Regions from separate parts of the Pseudomonas sp. RL_15y_Pfl2_60 genome, predicted to be linked through region 2. Evidence: riboswitches for the same ligand, from Rfam matches in the RefSeq annotation. Region 2 holds a riboswitch; the other holds the start of a gene.

Region 1 (9,134 bases), on a different contig from region 2:
GCGCAAGGGTTACGGTCTGGGCGCACAAGCGATGGCTGCGGGCAGTTTCCATTCGCCGCTGTTCACCGCCGCCTGGCCCAGCGCTGAATTCGGCGCCATGGGCCTTGAAGGGGCGGTTCGCTTGGGTTTTGCCAAGGAGCTGGCAGCCGCCGAGTCCGATCAAGCGCGCCAGCAACTGTTCGACAAGCTGGTCGCCAAGGCCTATGCCAATGGCAAGGCAATCAATATGGCCAGCTTCCTTGAAATCGACGCAGTGATTGACCCTGAACAGACCCGCGGATGGTTAACCCGAGGGCTAAACGCAACACCCGCCACAGCAACTGAAAAAGCTCACAAGCGCGGCTATATCGATACATGGTGAGACCATGCCGGGGCTGATCAGCAAAGAAAATGCCTGTATACGCAGGGTAAACAAGGCGTAATCGGCGACTTCTTGTTTGGGTCGGCCCAAGGCTTCGGGTAAACTGGCGCATCTTTATATTTATAACGATTCGCCTGATGCCAACGACTTTCCACGAGATTCCCCGCGAACGACCGCTGACGCCCTTGCTTGACCGTGCGAACACGCCGACCGAGCTGCGCCGTTTGGGCGAAGCTGAGCTGGAAACCCTGGCCGACGAATTGCGCCAATACCTGCTGTACACCGTTGGCCAGACCGGCGGTCACTTCGGCGCGGGCCTGGGTGTCGTCGAACTGACAATTGCCCTGCATTATGTGTTCGATACCCCGGACGACCGCTTGGTCTGGGATGTTGGCCATCAAGCCTACCCACACAAGATTCTGACCGGCCGGCGTGAACGCATGGCCACCCTGCGCCAAAAAGACGGCATTGCCGCATTCCCTCGGCGCAGTGAAAGCGAGTACGACACCTTTGGCGTTGGTCACTCAAGCACCTCCATCAGCGCTGCGCTGGGCATGGCGGTAGCCGCGAAGTTGCAGAACAGCAACCGTAAAAGCGTTGCGGTGATCGGCGATGGCGCACTGACCGCAGGCATGGCTTTCGAGGCGCTGAACCACGCCTCCGATCTTCAAGCCAACATGCTGGTGGTGCTCAACGACAACGACATGTCGATCTCGCGCAATGTGGGCGGGTTGTCGAACTACCTGGCGAAAATTCTTTCCAGCCGCACCTATGCAAGCATGCGCGAAGGCAGCAAAAAGGTCCTTTCGCGCCTGCCTGGCGCCTGGGAAATTGCCCGCAAGACCGAAGAGCACGCCAAAGGCATGCTGGTTCCGGGCACGCTGTTTGAAGAGCTGGGCTGGAACTACATCGGCCCGATTGATGGCCATGACCTGCCGACAATGCTGGCTACTCTGCGCAACATGCGCGACCTTGAAGGCCCGCAGTTCCTGCATGTGATCACCAAAAAGGGCAAAGGCTTCGCCCCGGCGGAGGCCGATCCGATCGGCTACCACGCCATTACCAAGCTTGAACCGGTCAATCAGCCCGCCACGCCAGCCGCAGCCAAGAAAGCATCCGGGCCCAAATACTCCAGCGTATTCGGCCAGTGGTTGTGCGACATGGCCGCGCAGGACCCGCGTCTGCTCGGCATCACGCCAGCAATGAAAGAAGGCTCTGACCTGGTCGCCTTTAGCGAGCAATATCCTGATCGCTACTTCGATACGGCGATCGCCGAGCAGCACGCAGTCACACTAGCCGCAGGCATGGCTTGCGAAGGCAGCAAACCGGTCGTAGCGATTTACTCGACCTTCTTGCAGCGCGCCTACGACCAACTGATCCACGACGTGGCCGTGCAGCACCTCGACGTATTGTTTGCCATCGACCGCGCGGGTTTGGTCGGTGAAGACGGCCCAACCCATGCGGGCAGCTTCGACATCACCTACCTGCGCTGCATTCCCGGCATGCTGGTGATGACCCCAAGTGATGAAAACGAATTGCGCCGCATGTTGACCACCGGGCACCTGTATGACGGCCCGGCAGCTGTGCGCTACCCGCGTGGCACTGGCCCCAATGCGCCAATTGAGGCGGGTCTTGAGCCGTTTGAAATCGGTAAGGGCGTCATCCGCCGCCAAGGCAGCGGCACCGCCATGCTGGTGTTCGGTGTACAGCTGAATGAAGCGCTCAAGGCCGCCGAAACGCTAGACGCGACCGTGGTCGACATGCGTTTCGTCAAACCCATCGATGAAGCATTGATCCGCCAGCTAGCCGCTGACCATGAGCTGCTGGTGACCATCGAAGAAAACAGCATCATGGGCGGCGCTGGCAGCGCTGTCAGTGAGTTCATGGCGCAGGAAAATCTGCTCAAGCCAGTGCTGCACCTTGGCTTGCCCGACCTTTACGTCGAGCACGCCAAACCGTCACAAATGCTTGCCGAATGCGGCCTCGATGCCAGCGGCATTGAAGGTGCGATTCGCAAGCGCTTGGCTGTTATCAACAAATAAGTAACCCGCTACCGCAAACTCGGTAGCAGCTGTAATCGTGATTGACCGAGGTCGCTGCCAGCCGCAAGGCTCAGCGTGAAAAGGGAAGCAGGTGCGTCTATGACAATGCCTGCGCTGCCCCCGCAACGGTAACCGACAGTGCTGCGCTCAGGCGCAACACAGTGTTTTTCGACAACCACTGGGTCCGCCCGGGAAGGTGAAAAGCGCAGTCGGCAGCCCGGAGACCTGCCTCGTTGCAATTTTTGACTGGTGTTGCGGAGGGCATCACCGTCAAGTGCAGGCCTCTGTTTGCCCGTACTTGCCCCTGCCCTCCTCAAAAGCATTGTACTTTTGAGGTTGTTAAATGAAGTTTTCCCGTGTCTCCCTGGCGCTCGCCCTGGCTCCATGCCTGGCCACCGCTGCCGAATCTGCCGAGCCTTATCATGCGACTCCGCTGGTCATCACATCTGGCCGCCAGGCCGAGCCGATCAGCAAGGCCACAGCTGCAATTACTGTATTTGAACGCCAAGACATAGAACGCCTGCAGGCCGGTGACGTTCTGGATTTACTCGCCCGCACCCCAGGCGTCAGCGTCCAACGCAGCGGTGGCAGCGGCTCACTGAGCGGGATATTTATTCGCGGCACCTCGACGGCGCAAAGCCTGGTTCTGGTTAACGGCCAACGCATCGCTGGCAGCTCCAGCGGCACCGCCAGCCTTGAACAACTCAACCTTGATCAAATCGAACGTATTGAAGTGGTCCGCGGCAGTCGCTCTGCGCTCTATGGCTCAGATGCAATTGGTGGCGTTATCCAGATTTTCACCCGCACAGGTGAACAAGGCTTGCACCCACGCCTGAAAGTCGGCTTCGGCACCCACGGTACCTGGCAGCGCAGCCTTGGCGTGTCTGGAGGTGATGAGCAAACCCGTTTCGACCTGGGAGCATCACTCGATGAAACTGATGGATTTGAGCGCACTAACCTGATTGGCAGTGAAGACAGCGCCTTTCGCAATAAAGGCCTTAACCTGAGCCTGTCGCATAATTTCAGCGACAGCCTTGAAGCCGGGATCAACCTGCTGCGCCAGACCGGACAAAGCGAATACGATTACAGTTTGTCGCCCGCCCAAGCCGCCGATACAGACTTTGAAGAGTCAACCGGTAGCGCTTACCTGCAATCGAAACTGAACGAAAACTGGACTTCGCGCCTGGAACTGGGGCACACCGAGAACCGGCAAAAATCCCATGACCCATACGGTGGTTCGGAATTTAACACCTACCGCGACCAGGCCAGCTGGCTCAATACAGTCACCTTTGCCGAGCGCCAGCAATTATTGCTCGGCCTGGACTGGTATGAGGATCGCCTCAATAGCTCGACGCCCTTCAACGAAGACTCGCGTTGGAACAAAGCCGCATTCATCCAGCACCGCTACGACAATGACCAATTCGGCACAGAGTTGGGCCTACGCCATGACGACAACCAGGCTTTTGGCAGCGAGAACAGTTGGAACGCTGCCTTCACCTGGCACCTGAACAGCGATAACGACTTGATCGCCTCCTACAGCGAGTCGTTCCGAGCCCCCACTTTTAATGACCTGTACTACCCGGACGACTGCTTTCCCGGCTTCGGTTGCACGGTCTACAGCAACCCCGATCTAAAGCCCGAGACAGCTCGTAGCTATGAACTGCAGTGGCGTTCACGCTTGTCGCCGAGCAGTTCACTTGAAGTCTCGGCATACCGCACCCGCATTGAAGACGCCATAGTCACCAACAATGCGCTGGACGGTAACCAAGCAAACAGCGTTGATGCCTTCCGCCCCGAAAACATCGACCAGGCGACCATCCACGGCCTGGAAGTCGCGCTCAAACAACAGCTGTTCGGCTGGCAGGCCAGTCTCGGCTACAGCCTGGTCGATGCGCGCAACAGCAGTGGCAGCGGCAATGACGGCAAGCGTCTGAGCCGTCGTCCGGAAAACACCTTCACCGCCGATATAGATCGCAGCTTCGGTCAGTTCAATGTCGGCGCGAGTTGGCTGGTGGCCAGTCATAGCTATAACGATCTGGCGAACGACCAGGAGATACCGGGCTATGGTGTGCTGGGCCTGCGCGCAGGCTGGAAAGCGCCCAACGACCTGCGCTTTGACCTGAAGCTGGACAACCTGCTCGACCACGATTATTACCAGGCCAACGGCACTGCCTTCGACAGCACTACCTTCGCCCAGGTGCCCTTCCATTACGAGGAAGCCGGGCGTACTGCACTGGTTTCGATGACCTGGACGCCGCAGCTGTAACCGCGCGTCCCGGCCACTAAAAAGGACCGCATCAGGCGGTCCTTTTTAGTGGTGTTCGGCACCTTTACTCAGTGGCCAATCTCAACGCTTCCGTAAGTCTTGCGAGAGTAGCCATAAAGCACGGCGCCCAAAACAGCCCAGACGCCGACCAACAACCACTCAACCGGCAGCAATGCCGAAGGTGAGACAGGCGTATATAGCAGCACCAGGCCAAGCGATAGCACCAGCGCCACATAGCCCACCCAAGGGCCGCGCCCGGCACGGAATGGACGCTCCATATCAGGTTCGTTTTTGCGCAGCACAATGAACGAAAGCGCCACCATCGCATAGGCAACCACAATGCCCAGGCCACCGGCATCCACCAGCCAGACCAGCGCCTGACGGCCGAACAAGGGCGCGATGATCGACAGCGCACCAATCAGTAGAATCGCATTGACCGGTGTTTTGTAGGTGGGATGCAGCTTGGCCAGGAACGCTGGCAGCATCTTGGCTTCGGCCATCGCATAGACCGCTCGCGAGCCGCCGATTAGAAACGCATTCCAACTGGTCAAGATACCGCCCAGGCCGGCAAGGACCAATAGTTTGCCCGCCCAGCTATCGCCCATCACTGCGGTCGCTGCATCTGCGGTCGCCAGTTTCGAGCCCGCCAGCGCCTGGGCATCCAATGCCCGACCTGTGGCGTACATGATCAAGATGTACCAAGCGACAGCCATCAACACGGAAACGATCAGGATAATGCCGATCTTGCGAAATGGCAGATCGATCTCTTCAGCGGCTTGCGGAATCACGTCAAAGCCGACGAACAAAAACGGCGTCATGATGATGACTGAAAACACACCACCCATTCCGCCGATAAACAGTGGTTCGGTGTTAGCGCTTGAACCATTAAACAGTGAACCGGTAATCAGCATGATGCCAACCGCGATAATCAGTACCGTGATCACCGCCTGAAACAGCGCGCTGGATTTCACACCACGAATATTCAGCCATGTCATGCCGACTGCTCCGGCAATGCCAACCAAAGCCCAAGTGAAGTAAACCTCCCACCCGGCGACCGAATACATCAACCCGACCTTGTATCCGGGAATCAGCTCCTCAAGCACGGTAGGCAAGGCAACCGCCTCAAAGGCCACCACAGAAACATAACCAAGAATGATCGCCCAGGTGCAGAAAAACGAGGCCCCGGCGCCTAATGCACGGTGAGCGTAGACGTGCTCCCCGCCGTTTTGCGGCATGGCTGCAGCCAGCTCGGCATAGGCCAGGCCGATCATGATCACCGCGGTACCGCCAATTGCAAAAGCCAGCATAGTGCCGCCGGTGCCGGCGTTACTGATCATGGTCCCGGCAAGTACAACCCAGCCCCAGCCAACCATTGCGCCGAAAGCCAGCGCGATTACATCCGTTGAGCCCAATACCCGGGCAAACTTTGTGTTATTGGACATGGTTCCTCCTTGAGTCCCAAACCTCTAGGCCTGCTCTGGACAGCAGTTGCTGAAGGCTTCATTTGAAAATATGAACCCCTGAACTGCGCATCGGTTCAATGGCCTGATGCCTGCCATAGGATCTTTCACACGACCGACCATAAACTTACAGGCGCAAGAAAACCACCATGCTTGGTCGACCGCACGGGTGAAAGGGCTCCTGTGGAAGGGGCAGTCTGTTGGAGTTATTGCGCCTTTGCCAGCACTTGGCAGAGTTGCGCGGTGGCATGCAGCATTTGGAAGCTGGGGCGCTCCAGGCCTTTATCCGGCACCTGCCAAAGCTGCTTGCGCTTGACTGCGGTGATATCCGGCCAGCGCTGCCAAGGTTCAAGCTGCGCACCGCTACCCGCAAGGATCACCTCTGGATTACGCTGCAAAACTGCCTCGACACTGACCTGCGGCGCAGGCAAACGAATATCGGCAAAGACATTCTCAGCACCGCACACACGCAATGCGTCACTGATAATTTGCTGACCGCCCAAGGTGTAGAGCGGCTTATCCCAAACCTGATAAAACACCGACAATGGCTGTTGTCGATGATAACGGTTGCGCAAATCAGCCAGCCCCTGACGAAACTGCTGCTGCAACTGCCGACCTTGCTTGGCCCGACCGATGCGCTGGCCGATTTCAGCAAACTGATTGGCGAGGCTGTCCAGCGTATGCGGCTCAGCCACCAGCATCGGAATACCAAAGGCTTGCAACTGCTGACGCTGCGCCTGACTGACACTGCCTGGCCATAACAGAATCAAATCAGGCTGCAAGGCCAACAGGGTTTCCAGCTCTAACTGGCCGTAGCGGCCAACTGATGGCAATTGCGCCACGGCCGCAGGTCGCGGCCCGCCATCGAGTACGCCAACCAGCTGCTGCTTGGCACCCAAGTCGATGACGATTTCAGTTAGCGATGGAGCAAGGCTGACGATTCGCTGCGCGGCCATGGCTGGGCCGGATAAACCGATCACCAGCAACAGGCCCAACCACAGACGAAACATCAACCGAGCTGACGGGGAATGCGGTAAAGGTAAAGAATGACCATGCTCGACAGCGTCAGCAGGGTCAGTGGAATCGCTTCAAGGCTGGTAAATACAGCAACCGCAGCGATCCAGGCCGGCAAGCTGGCGCCGAGAAAGGCTTTGCGCCGTGTCTTGGCCAGTGCCTGCCAGGCCGCAGGCTCGGCATCGCTGTCACGGGCCTTGCCCGTGGCGATCACCGCATGCTTGTAGGCGTTGAACAGCGGCAAACTGACAAACATCGACAGCATACCGGCGATAAAGAATGGCATCGCCAATACACCGGGCTGACGGCTGGACTCGAACAGGATATTGAAGACGATGACCGGCAACAGAACCAGCGCCAACTGCCACCACCACAGAATAGAAAGATGGCGACGTACCTGAGCCCGATTCACACTTTTTCCTCAACCTCGGCCTGATGCATGCTGCCGAGCATGTGGCCAAGCTTGCCAGCCTTGGTCGCCAGGTACTTTTTGTTGTGCGGATTATGATCAATCTGCAAAGGCACACGGGTAGCTACATTGATGCCCATATCGCCCAACGCTTTGACTTTGCGCGGGTTATTGGTCATCAGTTTCAGCTCGGTAATGCCCAAATGATCGAGCATTGGCTTGCAGATCGCATAGTCACGCTGATCGGCTCCGAAGCCCAGACGCTCGTTGGCTTCAACAGTATCCGCGCCGCCATCTTGCAATTCATAGGCACGAATTTTATTCAGCAGACCAATACCACGGCCTTCTTGGCGCAGGTAAAGCAACACGCCGCGCCCTTCTGCAGCAATGGCGCTCAATGCAGCTTCGAGCTGAAAACCACAATCGCAGCGCAGGCTGAACAGCGCATCGCCGGTCAGGCACTCGGAATGCAAACGCCCCAGCACGGGCGCGCCATTGGCAACATCGCCAAATGTCAGCGCAACGTGCTCCTTGCCTGTGGTTTCTTCAAGAAAGCCATGCATGGTAAAGACGCCAAAAGGCGTAGGTAATTGGGAGGCAGCAACGAACACGACTGGCACCCTGTGCTCCTAGAGTCAGTAAGGGATATAGGCGTGCATTGTAACAGCAGCCAATCGCCACGGGTCAGCCTGAATTACTGATGATAAGTATCAAGGGAAATAACTCGACTCGCGCCAACAGTCGCTCAGGGCATGTAGACCTGGATCAATGCTTGGACTCCAGCACCAGCACATCCTGATCGACCTTCCAGCCCACGCGCCCGAGGAAACTCATGCCCAGCAAGGCCTCGCCACCAGTGCCAACATCCATCACCGTGCCCTCGACACCCCGCACCTCGATGGTACCGACCTTGACGCTGTTCAGATTGATCCGCCAGCCGCGGGCCACGCCATTTGCGGTACTGACCCGTATTTCCCGACCTGTCGCCCGGTAGTCTATCCCCAACTGATCAGCTTGCGCGCCAGTCAAGGCAACCGAAGTGGCGCCGGTATCCACCAGAAACTGAATGGGGTGACCGTTAACCGAACCGGCGACCCAGTAATGCCCGCTCTCGCCCTTGGCAATGCTCAAGGAGCGCTTCTGCGGCGCCGCCATGCCTTGGCTGTAGTCTCGGGTGAGGCTGTAGTTGCGCTCGACCCCATCGACTCGCAGCACCGCACCACGCGCATCAGCACTGATCACCTGGACCCCGCTGGGCCCGGTCTGACCGACTTTTACCAGCTTGCGCTGGCCATCGATATTCAGCACCGCTGCGCCCGGAAACAGCCCGACAACCTGAATTTGCGGCGCAGCCCATGCTGAGCCCGCGAGGGTTAACAGCACGCTTAAGCAGAGTCTTTTCATGTGCGGTTTCCAACATTCCCTGTTATCAGTCAAATGGGTAAGGCTGTTTCCAACGCTGGAAAATGGGTTTCAAGGTGCCCCGCTCAACCAAGGCCTGCATGCGCTGATCAAACAAGTCAGCCAGTTGATGACCGCGCGGGTTATCGGCAAAGCCTAAATAAATCGGCAAGCGGGTTAA
Region 2 (9,134 bases):
TGGCGGCAGCAAAGTCAGCCATGCGGGCATTTATGTGGGTGAGGGCCGCTTTGTACATGCGCCTTCCAGTGGTGGCACTGTGCGCCTCGACAGCCTGGCTAACAGCTATTGGCAGGGTGTCTACCTGGATGCCAAGCGGGTATTTAGCCCTGAGCTTGCGCATAACCTGTAGGCAGCCAGCGTGTTAGGGAGCCCGCTTATTGAGAGCCGGAAAGATAATGACCAATCGAACGCTCAATCTTGATGAGTCCCTTTACCAATACCTGCTCGATGTATCGCTGCGTGAATCGGAGTTGCTTAAACAATTGCGTGACGAAACTGCCGGGCTGGCCAATGCGCGCTGGCAAATAGCGCCTGAGCAAGGTCAGTTCATGGCGCTGCTGGTCCAGTTGCTCGCACCCAGGCGCATCATCGAGGTTGGCACCTTCACTGGTTACAGCGCCATTTGCATGGCTCAGGCAATGCCCGCCGGCGGTCAACTGATCTGCTGCGACTTGCCAGCAGACTACAACGCCATTGCCGAGCGCTATTGGCAGCAAGCTGGGGTCAGTGGATGTATTGAGCAACGCCTGGCGCCAGCCTTGCAAACCCTGGCCGAGCTAGAAGCTCAGGGGCTAGCCGAGACCTTCGATATGATTTTTATCGATGCCGATAAAGCCAATTATCCCGAGTATTTCGAGCGTGGCTTGCGGTTGCTCAAACCGGCTGGCCTGCTGCTTTTTGACAATACCCTGTGGAGTGGACGAGTGCTTGAGGTGGCGCCGCAAAGCGCGGATACCCGTGCAATCCAAGCGCTAAACCTGCAGCTTAAAAATGACAGACGAATTGATTTGTCGATGCTGCCGCTGGGCGATGGGCTGACGCTCTGTCGCAAGCGCTAAACACTGTAGAGATAGTCCGCTATGCCTGAACCGCTTCGCTTGCCCACGCAGCCATCTGCCTGTGAGCTGTGCGCGCGCAATGCCCCCTTGACTCGCCATCACTTGATCCCCAAGTCTCTGCATAACAAAGCCTATGTGCAAAAGCGCTACGCCAAGAGCGAGCGCATCACTGCAACCTTGTGGCTGTGTCGTGCCTGCCATAACCAGGTGCATCGCTTATTCACCGAGAAGGAGCTGGCGTTGACTTACAACAATAAGGAACGCCTATTGAGTGATGAGCGCCTGAGTACCTTTGTTGCCTGGTTGGCGGCCAAGCCTGCGGGTTTTCATCCCCGTCACTGACCCGTCTTGATGGTTTTCCAGCGAAGTCAGGCAATCGCATGTTGTTCGCGCATTGTTGTTTGACCTTCTGCTCGCAAGTCACTACTCTGCGCGACTTGCTTCAGGTGCCCTGTATTTACAGGGTGAAACAGGGAAGTCGGTGCGTTTCGCGTGTCCACGCCTAACAATTCCGACGCTGCCCCCGCAACGGTAAACGAGTCAAACCAAACGCTTTTTCAACCACTGTGCATTCGCATGGGAAGGTGCGTTTGTAGCTGTGCTGGCAACAGTACGCTGCTCGTAAGCCCGGAGACCGGCCTGTCGCATGTTCACGGCATCGCGGAGGGCTTTGTCGGGCGTAGTACCCTCTGTACGTTCTTGCGTGCCTGTGGTTTATGCCTCTGCTGTTCTCCGTATGCCTTTCCCAGCCTATGTCGCACGGGTGAGAGCGGCGGAGCATACACAATGAAGAGCAAGTCCTTTTTGACGTCGGCAGCAGTCGTGCTGTGCGGCGTTTCCAGCGGTTCCCAGGTTTTCGCAGCAGAGCCGAACCAGCTTGACGATACCGTGGTTACCGCCACGCGCACGGCGCAAACGGCCGAACAGAGCCTGTCTGCCGTCACCGTCTTCGATCGCGCGGAGATCGAGCAAAGCCAGGTCAATTCCGTTCCTGAACTATTACGCAAGGTCCCGGGTGTTTCACTGGCCAATAACGGCGGGCCGGGCAAGTCGACCTCGCTGTTTATGCGCGGCACAGAGTCTGACCATGTGTTGGTGATGATCGACGGGGTCAAGATCGGCTCTGTCAGTTCAGGCGGCGCAGCCTTGCAGGATCTGCCACTTGAGCTGATCGAGCGGATTGAAGTGGTGCGCGGTCCACGTTCCAGCCTTTATGGCTCGGAAGCCATTGGTGGGGTTATCCAGATCTTTACCCGCAAAGGCCAGAGTGGCGGCGCCAAGCCATTCTTCTCGGCGGGTTACGGCACCCACGACACTTACACCGGCAGCGCGGGTGTTTCTGGTGGCGATGACAAGGCCTGGTACAGCGTTGGGGTCAGCAGTTCAGACACCGACGGCATCAACGTTAAATCAGCCAATGTCAGCGGTTATGAAAGCGACGACGATGGCTATCGCAACCTGTCGGGCAGCCTGAGTGCTGGTTATCGTTTCGATAATGGCCTTGAGCTTGACGGCAATGTGCTTAAAGCCAAGTCGCATAACGATTACGACAGTGTTAACCGCAGCCGCACTTCCGGTTTCAACGCCAATGCCGATGGCGAATCCAATGTCTATGGCGCCCGCGCCCGTTTCGCTCCGTTCGATATCTGGCAAGTCACCTTGCAAGCGGGGCGCAGTGAAGACAAGTCCGATGCCTATACCGACGGTAGCTTCAATTCGCGCTTTGACAGTCGCCGCGATACCGCCAGTTGGCAGAACGACCTGAGCATTGCCGAGGGCCAAACCCTGACCCTGGGGACTGACTACCAACGCGATGAAATCAGCGGCAGCACCGATTACGACAGTGACTCGCGTGACAACAATGGCTACTTCATCCAGTACTTGGGCGATGTGGGGCGCCATGACTGGCAAGTGGCATTGCGCCGCGATGATAACGAGCAGTTCGGTGATCACCAGACCGGCAACGTCGCTTATGGCTTTGCCCTGACCGATTGGTTGCGCAGCACTGTCAGTTACGGCACTGCGTTTAAGGCTCCGACTTTCAACGAGTTGTATTTTCCCGATTATGGCAATCCAAATCTGGATGCTGAAACCTCGGAAAGCCTGGAAATAGGCCTGACCGGCCAGCACGCCTGGGGACATTGGTCGGTTAATGCTTTCCGCAATGAAATTGACGACCTGATTGCTTACGACTCCTCGGTTCAGGGCCCGTCAAACGTCGATAAAGCCCGCATCAATGGTGTTGAGCTAGTAGTCGCCAGTCAGTTGCTGGGGTTCGACTGGAGCGCCAACTACACCCTGATGGACCCGGAAAACCAATCGAGCGGAGCCAATGATGGTAACGAATTGGCGCGCCGGGCCAAGCAACTGTTCAACCTTGACGTTGATCGCCGGATTGGCAAGTTCAGCATCGGCGGCACTGTGCACGCTGAAGGGCAGCGTTATGACGACTTGGCCAACACCAAGGAGCTGTCGGGGTTCGCCACGGTTGACCTGCGCGGTGAGTATCGCCTGACCGAGGAATGGCGCCTGCAAAGCCGGGTGGCAAACTTGCTCGGTGCCGATTATGAAACTGCCGAAGGCTACAACCAGCCAGGGCAGGCTGTGTATTTCAGCGTGCGTTACCAAGCGCTCTAGCGGACAAAACTGCCCAGAACGTCCCAGGGCGTTTTGGGCTACCAACAGGAGAAGAAGATGAACCTTTCACCGCGTAACCAGTTGCTGGTCGGCATTGCACTTGCTGCCTTGATGGCCATGACCCGAGGTCAGCATTTCGCCACGGTCAACCTGCCCAGCGCATCCTGGGCTGTGTTCTTTCTGGCGGGTGTGTTGCTTAAACCGCGTTGGGTATTTCCTGCACTGTTTATCGAGGCGTCTTTGCTCGATATGGCTGCCGTGCAATGGGCGGGCGTGAGTGACTGGTGCATGTCTCCCGCCTACTGGATGCTGGTTCCAGCCTACGGTTCACTCTGGTTGGGTGGCCGTTTGTATGCTGGCATGCACCGCCAACAGTTGAGCAACCTGCTGTTGCTGGCAGCTGTTGTCTCGGTGAGTGCCTTTGTTTGTTACCTGTTTTCCGGTGGTGGCTTTTTGTTCTTCTCGGGCCGTTACCCGGATCCAAGCCTGGCTCAGTTGGGCGAGCGCATCGCGGTTTACTACCCACGTTATCTGACCACTTTGGCTTTGTATGTGGGCGTTGCAAGCGTCTTTTATATCGGTCTGCATGCAGCGTTCGCCGGGCGTAAATCTGAGGTGCAGTCATGAGCGAGTCAACTGAGCGCGATGCCCGGCATAAGGCGCGAATGGAGCGCAAGAAAGCCCTGATCGACGAAAAAATCGCTCAGGCCCAAGATGAATATGGCCTGTTGTTGGTGCATACCGGCAACGGCAAAGGTAAAAGCAGTTCTGCGTTTGGCATGGTCGCCCGGGCCTTGGGCCACGGCTATAAAGTCGGTGTCGTGCAGTTCATCAAGGGGGCGGCGAGCACGGGTGAAGAAAGCTTCTTCCGGCGTTTTCCAGATGAAGTCAGTTATCACGTAATGGGCGAGGGATTCACCTGGGAAACCCAGGATCGTCAGCGCGACATCGAAAAAGCCCGTGAAGCCTGGGCGGTTGCCGCGCAGTTACTGCAGGATCCAGACGTTGCACTGGTGGTACTCGATGAACTCAATATTGCGCTGAAGTACGGCTACCTTGAACTTGAAACCGTGCTGGCCGATATCGAAGCCCGGCCGCTGTTGCAGCATGTGGTCGTCACCGGACGCGGTGCTTTGCCGGGAATGGTTGAAGCGGCGGATACCGTGACCGACATGACGCTGGTCAAGCATGCCTTCAAAGCGGGGGTGAAGGCGCAGAAAGGGGTTGAGTTTTGACTGCCCGCCAATGCCCGGCACTGTTGATCGCCGCGCCTGCTTCCGGGCAAGGCAAGACCACGGTTACCGCTGCGCTGGCACGTTTGTATTCGCGCCAAGGCAAACGGGTTCAGGTGTTCAAGTGCGGTCCGGACTTTCTTGACCCGATGATCCTGGCGCGCGCCTCTGGCCAGCCGGTGTACCAGTTGGATTTATGGATGGTTGGCGAGGCCGAGAGCCGCCGTTTGTTGTGGCAAGCGGCTGGCGATGCCGATTTGATCTTGATCGAAGGAGTCATGGGCCTGTTCGATGGTTCGCCTTCGGCTGCTGATCTTGCCCGCCACTTTGCGGTGCCGGTCATGGCGGTCATCGACGCCTCGGCCATGGCGCAGACCTTTGCCGCATTGGCTCATGGGCTGGCCAGTTTCCAGCCTGGCTTGCCATTTTCCGGGGTTTTGGCCAATCGCGTTGGCAGCGAGCGTCATGGACATATTCTGGCCGATGCATTGCCTGAGTCGATTCGTTGGTATGGCGCCTTGCCGCGCAGTGCCGATATCGAGCTGCCAAGCCGACACCTGGGGTTGGTGCAGGCCGATGAGTTGGCGGATCTGGATGCTCGTTTAGATGCTGCGGCAGATGCGCTGGCAGCCAGTGCGCAGGTTGAGTTACCGCCACCGATTGAGTTTTCAGCACCTCAGGTGCATCCCGTCGAGCCCTTATTGGCTGGCGTGCGGATTGCCGTTGCGCGGGATGCTGCATTTGCCTTTTTGTATCAGGCCAACCTCGATGTTCTGCGCCAACTCGGCGCCAGCCTGTGCTTCTTTTCACCCCTTGAAGACAGTGCATTGCCCCAGGCCGATAGCTTGTATTTGCCCGGTGGCTATCCCGAGTTGCACTTGCAGCAACTGGCCGCAAACCAGGATATGGCCACGGCGATCAGGCAGCATCATGGCGCAGGCAAACCGCTGTTGGCCGAGTGCGGCGGCATGCTTTATCTGCTTGAGTCCCTGACCGACAAGCAAGGCGAGACCGGCACCATGTTGGGCTTGCTCAAGGGGCGGGCGACGTTGCAACCGCGCTTGACTGCGCTGGCCTTGCAAGAAGTCGAGTTGCCTGAGGGCGCGCTGCGTGGGCACAGCTTTCATCACTCCTCGCTTGAAGGCGAACTGCCTGAGATCGCACGTGGCGAGTGCCCCAATTACCGGCGTACCCGCGAGGCGGTTTACCGTCAGGGACGATTGACCGCTTCGTACATTCATTTCTACTTCGCCTCCAACCCGCGGGCAGTTGCTGAGCTGTTCCGACCATGACTGAGCATGCCTACAGCGCCGCAGAGCGTGCGGCGATCTATCGGGTGATTGCCGAGCGGCGTGATATGCGTCATTTCAGCGGCGGCCAGGTCGCTCCTGAACTGCTAGCCAAACTGCTTGAAGCCGCACATCAGGCACCGAGCGTAGGTTTGATGCAGCCCTGGCGCTTTATCCGCATTACCCAGGCGCAAACCCGCGAGGCGATTGCTGGGTTGGTCGAACAAGAGCGTGTGCGCACGGCTGAAGCACTCAATGAGCGTTCTGACGCGTTTATGCGGCTCAAGGTTGAGGGGATTCGCGAATGCGCCGAGCTGTTGGTCGTCGGGCTGATGGACCAGCGTGAGGCGCATATTTTCGGGCGCCGCACGTTGCCCGAGATGGATTTAGCCTCTGTCGCCTGTGCGATTCAAAATATGTGGCTGGCCGCACGTTCTGAAGGCTTGGGGATGGGCTGGGTGTCACTTTTTGATCCTGCTGCACTGGGCAAACTATTGGGCATGCCCGCTGGCAGTAAGCCGCTCGCCGTTTTGTGTCTTGGACCTGTAGAGGCGTTTTATCAGCAACCCATGTTGCAAGCACAAGGCTGGGCACAGCCACGCGAGCTGAGCGAACTGCTTTTTGAGAACCAATGGGGAGCATGATGGTCGGCCCACAACGCATCGTTTGTTTATCTACGGAAACCTGTGAAACCCTGTACATGCTCGGCGAGCAGTCGCGTATTGCAGGTATTTCCGGCTTCACTGTACGACCGCCGCAGGCGCGCAAGGAAAAGCCCAAGGTCAGCGGTTTTACCAGCGCTCGGCTGGAGATGATTATCGCCCTGCAGCCAGACCTGGTGCTTGGTTACAGCGACTTGCAGGCGGATATCGCTGCGGATCTGGCCCGTGCCGGGCTGGAGGTTCACCTGTTTAATCAACGTGATATCAATGGTTGTCTGCGCATGATCGAAACCCTTGGCGCGTTGGTACATGCCAATGATCGCGCCAGCCAGTTGGTCACTGAGTTGACGGCGGGTCTGCAGCAAGTTCGACAAGCTGCCGAACACTTGGCGTTTCGTCCAAAAGTTTACTTTGAGGAGTGGAACGAACCGTTGATCAGCGGTATTGGCTGGGTCAGTGAGTTGATCCAGCTGGCGGGCGGGGAAGACTGCTTTGCCGAACTGGGGCATTTCAAGGCTGCCAAACAGCGCATTATCGCCGATCCGAGCGAGGTGGTGCGCCGTGCTCCCGATCTGATTATTGGCTCCTGGTGTGGCAAGCGTTTTCGTCCTGAGCAGGTGGCTGCACGTTCTGGTTGGGAAAATATTCCGGCTGTGCGCAATCAACAGCTGCATGAGATCAAATCGCCAGATATCCTCCAGCCCGGTCCTGCTGCACTCACCGATGGCGTGCAGCAGCTACAGGCATTGATAAGAGGTTGCGTAGAAGCGCGAGGATGAGTTTGTTTTTTAGCACTGTTGCAGGCGTGGCGGCGGATGCAGTCTTTGGTGAGTCCAAAGGTTGGCATCCCTTGGTGGCTTTTGGTCAGTGGGCCGAGCGCATTGAGCAGCGGTTTAATCCGTCGGGCGCTGGCTGGCGCAGTCATGGTGTCAGCGCCTGGTGCCTTGCCGTGGTGCCGCTGACCTTCTTGGTCTGGTTGCTCAGCCAGGTGTCAGCCTTTGGCTGGTTTGTCGAAATTGCCGTGCTCTACATTGCCTTGGGCTTGCGCAGTCTGGGTGAGCATGCGCGGCCAGTCATACAGGCATTGCGCCTGGGGGATTTAAGCCAGGCCCGTGAGCGTGTGGGTTATATGGTGAGCCGCAATACGGCGCAGCTCGACGCGAATGGCGTGGCGCGAGCGGGAACCGAATCAGTGCTTGAGAATGGTAGCGACGCGGTGTTTGCAGCGCTGTTCTGGTTCATCGTCGCGGGGGCGCCCGGGGTAGTCTTGTATCGCCTGAGCAACACCCTGGATGCGATGTGGGGCTATCGTACTGAGCGCTATGAACGCTTCGGCTGGGCCGCTGCGAAGATTGACGATGCACTCAATTATGTTCCTGCGCGCCTGGTTGCCCTGACCTATGCATTGCTCGGCAATACGCGCCTGGGCTTGCGTTGCTGGCGTCAGCAGGCGCCACTGTGGGACAGCCCAAATGCGGGGCCGGTCATGGCGGCTGGGGCAGGTGCCTTGAATGTGCAACTGGGCGGTGCGGCGCAATATCGGGGCGAGACGCACCAGCGGCCTGATCTGGGTGCTGGGCCGCAGGCGCGTGCCGCTGATATCGAGCGGGCGCTTAATCTGGTTTGGGGTGGCGTGTTGCTTTGGCTGCTGCTGTTGGGCGCGTGGGAATTGTTCAGTGCTTGAGCACGGCGGACGCTTACGCCTGGCTGCGCTGCAATTCGGCATCGCGCTACCGGATTGGCTGGATCTGTCTACCGGTATTGCGCCCTATGGCTGGGCGCTGCCTGATATTCCTGCATCTGCCTGGCAACGCTTGCCAGAAACCGAAGATGGCCTGGAAGCTGCGGCACGTGATTATTATGGCTGCAGTACGCTTTTAGCCGTGGCCGGTTCGCAAGCGGCTATTCAGGCGCTACCCCGGCTACGCCGTAAATCGGTGGTCGGCATGTTGCCGCTGGCCTATGCCGAACATGCCGCCGCATGGCGCCGCCACGGGCACAAGTTGCTGAGCTTCAGCGAAGCCAGCATTCATCGCGCCATTGATCGCCTGGATGTGTTGGTGTTGGTCAATCCGAACAACCCGACTGGGCGTCTTATCGATCCTGAGCAATTGCTGGCGTGGCACGCGCGTCTTGCCGAACGCGGCGGTTGGCTGGTTGTGGATGAAGCCTTTATTGACTGCACCCCAGAGCAAAGCCTGGCCCGTTTTAGCCATTTGCGGGGGCTGATCGTACTGCGCTCGTTTGGCAAGTTTTTCGCCATGGCCGGTGCGCGTCTGGGCTTTGTGCTGGCGCAGCAACCCTTGTTGCAAGATCTGGCCGAGATGCTCGGGCCTTGGCCGATCAGTGGGCCGACCCGGGTGCTGGCAACGGCCTTGCTCAAGGATTTTGAGGGCCAGTCGGCGCAACGCCAACGCTTGATCAATGATTCGC

What was found. A riboswitch is a leader RNA that binds a small molecule or an ion and turns the genes downstream of it on or off. The one in region 2 is predicted to bind cobalamin.
Region 1: it holds a riboswitch for cobalamin, as region 2 does, so the genes downstream of both, AACY26_RS19750 (TonB-dependent receptor domain-containing protein) here and btuB (TonB-dependent vitamin B12 receptor) in region 2, are expected to answer to the same signal.

What each region holds. Positions count from the first base shown of each region.
Region 1 covers NZ_CAXAOE010000007.1:315,190-324,323, forward strand. The annotation lists gene AACY26_RS19740 (acetyl-CoA carboxylase family protein) at 1-361, shown strand, start outside; gene dxs (1-deoxy-D-xylulose-5-phosphate synthase) at 499-2,403, shown strand; cobalamin riboswitch at 2,435-2,650, shown strand; gene AACY26_RS19750 (TonB-dependent receptor domain-containing protein) at 2,747-4,669, shown strand; gene AACY26_RS19755 (APC family permease) at 4,738-6,111, opposite strand; gene AACY26_RS19760 (cobalamin-binding protein) at 6,336-7,139, opposite strand; gene AACY26_RS19765 (MFS transporter) at 7,139-7,555, opposite strand; gene ribA (GTP cyclohydrolase II) at 7,552-8,172, opposite strand; gene AACY26_RS19775 (retropepsin-like aspartic protease family protein) at 8,318-8,956, opposite strand; gene AACY26_RS19780 (substrate-binding periplasmic protein) at 8,982-9,134, opposite strand, start outside.
Region 2 covers NZ_CAXAOE010000002.1:666,707-675,840, reverse strand. The annotation lists gene AACY26_RS08215 (C40 family peptidase) at 1-172, shown strand, start outside; gene AACY26_RS08210 (O-methyltransferase) at 219-881, shown strand; gene AACY26_RS08205 (hypothetical protein) at 903-1,223, shown strand; cobalamin riboswitch at 1,309-1,538, shown strand; gene btuB (TonB-dependent vitamin B12 receptor) at 1,668-3,518, shown strand; gene AACY26_RS08195 (hypothetical protein) at 3,576-4,145, shown strand; gene cobO (cob(I)yrinic acid a,c-diamide adenosyltransferase) at 4,142-4,753, shown strand; gene AACY26_RS08185 (cobyrinate a,c-diamide synthase) at 4,750-6,042, shown strand; gene bluB (5,6-dimethylbenzimidazole synthase) at 6,039-6,683, shown strand; gene AACY26_RS08175 (cobalamin-binding protein) at 6,680-7,480, shown strand; gene cbiB (adenosylcobinamide-phosphate synthase CbiB) at 7,477-8,385, shown strand; gene cobD (threonine-phosphate decarboxylase CobD) at 8,378-9,134, shown strand, end outside.